Regions from separate parts of the Pontibacillus sp. ABV4_188 genome, predicted to be linked through region 1. Evidence: riboswitches for the same ligand, from Rfam matches in the RefSeq annotation. Region 1 holds a riboswitch; the other holds the start of a gene.
The links. Region 1 has a riboswitch for lysine ahead of ACYX4O_RS16590 (Na+/H+ antiporter NhaC family protein). Riboswitches for the same ligand answer to the same signal wherever they lie in the genome.
Positions count from the first base shown of each region.

Region 2: another riboswitch for lysine. It lies ahead of lysA (diaminopimelate decarboxylase); the one in region 1 lies ahead of ACYX4O_RS16590 (Na+/H+ antiporter NhaC family protein).

Region 1 covers NZ_CM149975.1:3,236,359-3,239,524, forward strand. The annotation lists gene ACYX4O_RS16590 (Na+/H+ antiporter NhaC family protein) at 201-1,769, opposite strand; lysine riboswitch at 2,005-2,188, opposite strand; gene yunB (sporulation protein YunB) at 2,250-3,038, opposite strand; gene ACYX4O_RS16600 (HD-GYP domain-containing protein) at 3,096-3,166, opposite strand, start outside.
Region 2 covers NZ_CM149975.1:1,053,396-1,056,561, reverse strand. The annotation lists gene ACYX4O_RS05330 (hypothetical protein) at 1-98, opposite strand, end outside; gene lysA (diaminopimelate decarboxylase) at 300-1,586, opposite strand; lysine riboswitch at 1,686-1,861, opposite strand; gene ACYX4O_RS05320 (YkvA family protein) at 2,130-2,579, opposite strand; gene ACYX4O_RS05315 (hypothetical protein) at 2,964-3,119, opposite strand; gene ACYX4O_RS05310 (DUF2268 domain-containing putative Zn-dependent protease) at 3,136-3,166, opposite strand, start outside.

The DNA of each region.
Region 1 (3,166 bases):
TTGCCGGGTGAGGAGGCTCACCAGCTCCCCACAGGAAAGCGAGTGGTTTCCAGGCCCACCTTACACTCAACTATAGCAAACGAAAACATTCTCTAAACTTCGGATCTTCAACATTGCTTCCCTTATATGGATCTAACGCAGGTCTTAGCTCAACAATAAAAAAATCCCGTTATGTACGTTACATAACGGGATTTACACAACTATGCAGTTTTGGATTCGTTTACTTCTGAATCATTGCTTTTTGGATTAATCGCAAACACCACAATTATTACAAGTAAGAGCGTAATAACAAGAGAAAGCAATGCACTAGACGTCATGCCATAAACCACATAACCAACAGAAGTGGCCGCGGCACTAATTAAAGCATAAGGCAATTGCGTCATGACGTGGTCAATGTGATTGGATCCTGCTCCTGTAGAAGATAGAATTGATGTGTCTGAAATCGGAGAACAGTGATCTCCAAACACACTTCCTGCTAATACAGCTGCTAAAGCAGGTAAGAACATGCTTACGTCTGTGTTTGCTGCGATATTCCCTGCAATGGGGAGCATAATTCCAAATGTTCCCCATGACGTTCCTGTGGAGAACGCCATTCCTCCAGATACTAAGAAGACGAGTAATGGTAAATAAGACGGGGCAATGTTCAGAGATTCAAATTGAGCTGCTAAGAATTCACCTGTCTCAAGCTCACCAATAATGGCCCCAATCATCCATGCAAAGACTAAAATATAAATAGCTGGCATCATTGCTTTAGATCCTTCAAGGCTTACTTTGCTAAGAGGTGACTTTTCACCAGGTTGAGTTACATACAGAACAAATCCACTTAGTGCGGCAAATAAGCCACCAGCAAATAATGAGCGATTTACATTTGTATTCTTGAAAATCTCAAGAATAGTTACGTTTCCTTCTGTCCCTTGGATGCCCGTTATTACCATGGCAATGACAGTAGCCGCAATTAATACAACGATAGGAACAATCAAGTGATAGACACGCCCATTGTGGACATCTTTAAATTCATTGTTCAAGTCACCCGGCACGTCTTTCGTCTGGTCAACAAGTTCCCCTTCAACTTCAGCTTTTTGCTCATGCCTCTTCATGGCTCCAATATCGAATTTACGATAAATGGTTAAGAACACAAGGAGTATAGCTGCGAATACATATAAGTTCATTGGAATCATCTTAACAAACGCTTCTAAGCCACTAAACTGAGTTAATTCATTTGTTGCAATAATGGTCCCTATAGTACCAATAATATATGCACCCCAGCTTGATATCGGTGAAATTACCGTAATTGGCGCTGACGTAGAGTCAATAAGATACGCTAACTTTGCTCTAGAGACTTTATAACGATCTGTTAATGGGCGAGCAACCTGCCCTATTGCCAGACTATTAAAGTAATCGTCAATGAAAATAATAATACCTAATACAGCTGGCATAGTTTGAGCACCCTTACGTGTTTTAACACGTTGGATCGCCCACTCTCCAAATGCACGACTTCCACCGGAAGCAGTCATAAAGGCTGTTGTAATCCCTAATAAGATTAAAAAGCTGAGTAAGAATAAATTGCCTAAATTAAGCGCGCCATCTACATAGAAAATCGTATAGAATTGTGTCCATACTTCAGATAATGTCGCAGGTATAGAAAAACCATGGAGCATGAAAGCACCAAGTAAAATTCCTACTCCCAATGAGATAAGCACTCGTCTTGTAACTAAGACTAAGACAAGCATAACAAGTGGTGGAATAAGTGAGTAAATCGTTCCTTCCATCTTTTCGTTCCCTCCATTTTTTGTAATGATCTCCTTCGTGTTTCAGCCTTGATGTTATTGAAGGAAAGGAACGATGGACATGACGATGCAAGTACTGTCGAGCGCAGATTGGTGTGGTAATCTGGCTTTAAAATGCAGAAGAGTAAGAGGAAATAAAAAAACAGCAAATAATGATAGAGAAAATAACCTATCATTACTTGCTGTTTTATCGCAAATAATATTGTTATCCTCCATCTCGATCAGTAGCGCATCATGCAATCCAACGTTCGGTTTGCATGACAGTACATTCTCTATTTGGGAATGCACCAGCGTAAGGAAGGGGACCCTTCGTTACACTTCGGCAAGCAGCCCTTTCTCCAGTTCTCATTGTTGTCATCCTCAAACTGGGTACTAATGCTAAATGCACCTCTACCTCATCGATATGATAAGGGTAGATGAAATTCAATTTTTGTGTAAGACAAATATTATCTTAACAAGTTTTTATGGTCCTGGCAAGGGGTTCGTTGGAACTTCAATAGATGGATTCATTCCACCGCCACCACCATTATAGAAATCAGGTACTTTCCCAATAATGACGTTATGTGCAATAGGAACTTCGGTATTGACTGTGATCAGCTTTGTAGAAAACGGCAGGAGTACTTGTAAATTGACTTCAACTCTTAAATCAATATCAACAACAAGCATATTAATACCATACTCTTTCTCTTCTTTAATAGCATCCGCTTTCACATTTCCAATGTAAGTAAAATGGACAGGAATCTCTGGTCCTAGGTTTGATAATAACGTATTCCCAGTCGCTTGCCCTAAAGGAATTCTAGCAATGGTACGTTTATCTTGTACAATCTCTGTATTCGTCTCCTCAGGTTGGTCAATATCCACATCATAGGATATACCAGGGTCAGGATCTTCACCTTCCCCTAATCTTGTTAAATATTGATTAACGCGAAATAACGTATCCCTCGTTACTTTATTAATCGCCGCTGAGTTGAAGCCAGCGGACACTACATTTCCTTGATCATCATAAGTATACTGGACTAAATCATTCACATTTAAGTCTTCTGCCATTTTCTTACTGACCGTTTCTGCAATAGCTTCTTTTGCAAATTGTTCGGTTCTCGCCTCTGCAATCTCCATAATCTTCGGCTCGATCCCTTTATTTATAATCCATAAGCTTACAAAAGTGCTTATGAGAAAAAACATGAACGTTATAATAAATATCTGTCTGGCTGGAGGTGGTGCCATTGAACCTTTTCTTCTATTTCTCCCCATAATAAAACCCCCTCTCCTCAATCTTATGCAAGGTGAGGACAGGGTTTGACTGTTTTATTACGTTTTTCCAACCAACGTGGTATCGCATTCTGTAATGACAATATTCAAGGCTTTACTTAGATCTAATT
Region 2 (3,166 bases), 1.9 Mb from region 1:
ATAATTTCAATCGGCCATTCTACAGAATTAATAAAAAGATCATACAAGCATAGACCAAGCACCAAAGCTGGCAAAACGATATTCACTTTTCGTAACATATGTTGTCCCCCCTACTCTCCTTAGATTCTTCAACAGCCGAATTCTTTAACAATGAAGAAACCTTAAAGGAGCGCTCTTTCGTAAACTGTTATGTATTCTCTGTTTAATTCAATACCCAGCTTGGATCACAAAACATCCAAAAGTTGGTAAACACAGCGTACCATAACGAACTTTACTTGAGAATACATAGGGCCTTACATCTACTGATCCTTCCTCACCAAATCCTCATACGTCTCTCGTTCAATCACAACACGCGATTCCCCGTCTTGCGCAAACACGACAGCCGGACGTGGAATGCGGTTATAGTTACTTGCCATCGAATACCCATAAGCACCTGTACTAAAGACAGCCAAGATATCTCCGTAATTCGTAGGGGGTAACATCAGATCCCAGATCAGCATATCACCTGATTCACAGCACTTCCCGGCTACACTCACAAGTTCCGTTGCGTCTTCATCCGGACGGTTGGCTAGCATCGCCTGGTACCTCGCCTGATAAAGGGCCGGACGGATATTGTCCGTCATTCCTCCATCGACCGTGATATACGTACGGAGATCTGGAATGATCTTTTTAGAGCCGACTTTATATAAGGTCGTTCCCGCTTCTGCTACCATGCTTCTACCTGGTTCGATCCACACTTCCGGGAAGGGCAGCTCATGATCGGTATAGTGCTTCTTTACACTTTCTGAAATGGCTTGAACGTATTCAGAGATAGCCAGTGGCTGATCGTCTTCTGTGTATCGAACGCCAAATCCACCACCGACGTTCAGAACCGGTAACTCAAGACTGTATTTCTTATTCATCTGATACACAAATCCAGTTAAGATCTGAATAGCCTGGTCAAATCCATCTGTTTCAAACATTTGCGAACCGATATGAGAATGGATGCCTAACAGTTTATATTGTGGTTTACGAGTCGCAATTTGGACCGCTGTTTCCGCTTGCCCGTTTGATAATCCAAATCCAAACTTTGAATCTTCCTGGCCGGTCATAATGTATTCATGTGTATGAGCTTCCACCCCTGGTGTCACTCGTAGCAAAATGTTCACTTCTTGATTACGCTGATTGGCTAAGTCATGTAGCATTTCAATCTCAAGGAAATTATCAACGACAAAACAGCCAATCTGTGCATCAAGGGCCATCGCTAATTCCTCTTCTGATTTATTATTGCCATGGAAATGAATACGATCTGCCGGGAATCCTGCTTGGAGTGCTGTGTATAATTCTCCACCTGAGACGACATCAAGGGATAACTTCTCCTGTTTAGCCAAGCGCGCCATCTCTTTACACAAGAATGCTTTACTCGCATAAGCGACTTGGAAATCAAGACCACTCGACTTGAACGCGCCGCGAAATGCGCGGGCATGCCGACGGATCATCCCTTCGTCATACACCATAAGCGGCGTTCCATATTCTTCAACAAGCTTCTCCGTACTTACCCCGCCGATTTCCAAATCTGTTTGTACGTTTGCTTCTACTGTTTGCATCTATAAATCTCCTTTTGTCTCCTCTGCAACACAAAAAACCGTATGAAGCGATGTTCATACGGTTCTTCTAGAAATAGACCTTGAAGATATGTACAACATCTCTTCAATAGTGCTCCACAATCTTAGCATTGCGACAGTCTGGCATTTATTCAATACCAACCCAACAAAGAATAGAATGGCTACTCTTTATCTCGGCGATCTGCCTTTCCCTCCCCTTCTCTGGACCCATTGTCCTCCGGAAAGCTACTCATCATACTCGCGCCTCTATTGTCAGAGAGAGTTATTATTATATTATGGTTAGAAACTATACCATTATGTTTTAACAAATGTCAATAACGCGCCACTTAAAAAAGATCCCCTACCTTAAGAAATACTCGGTCGCAGCTATAAACAAAATAACCACAACCGCCGTCATCCACACATACCAGTCCGGAACGTATACCCATTCAAACATCATTCCCACGCCCTTCCCGAATTTCAATCTACTTCCATCATACAGAAAAAGACTTTCCTAAGTAACCGTACTCAGAAAAGTCTTGTTGATTACCCTTCAGCCGTGCGGTCTGAATCCTTAGGATCCTCGAGCTCATCCACATCAATCGAATCCCCGAACAACTTCTTCACGCGCTCCTTTGCCTGACTTCGCACGTCGTCATTGATATGAGACAACACCTGGTAGACGGCGTAAATAATCACGGCACTGTCATCAGCAAACCCAACGGCCGGGATCATATCGGGGATGGCATCTACTGGCAGGATTAGGTATCCAAGCGCACCGGCAATCGTTAGCTTTGCTTTCTTTGGTGTATCAGGATTTTTGAATGCGTAGAAAAGGAGCAAGCTATAGTATACGCCTTTCTTTCCTAGACGGCCGCTATAGGCGCGTACTTTTTCACCGAATTCTTTTTCAGAGAAATAATCTCGTCCTCGTTCTATGGCACGGGCTGGATTTAAGTTTTTTAAGCGTTGTTGATAGGTCTTCTTTTCCTCCATGGTCCCTCTCCTTTAATCGAATGATCTTGGTTTCTGTTTTCCCTGAATAGGGTGGATTTATTCCTGATCAATCAGTAAGATGAGGCAAAAACGGTAATATGCTTCCGTTAGCTTAGAATGAGAGGAAGGTGGTTGGGGAAATCACTCGCTTTCCGCGACCCCACACGACGTGGGGTCGTTCGACGTTGTCACACGATGTGACGATCTTAGTCGAACTTCCGCTTTCTATTACAAGTCTCCTCCTGCCGCAGGAGTATCGCAATTTCCCGAACCACCTTTGCCATATGTAGAGGGAACGGAAGCATGCCATATTAAAAAGCGTATCCACTATCTAAGTGAATACGCTATGGTAGAGTCCACAGATATTATATGTATTTTCGATCTTCACATGACTTTCTGTCGATAATAGATTCGATCCAATAAATAGCAACAAATCGCGCCAATCACTATGGGCAGAATGGAGCCACCTGCTGTCAAACTTGCTGATGTTTCTTCATAGTAGTAAAGCATGAGGGGCTTGATTTTTAACACATAACCCATTAATAATAAGAGACTACTAACGCCAACCATAACCGCTTCTCTCTAAT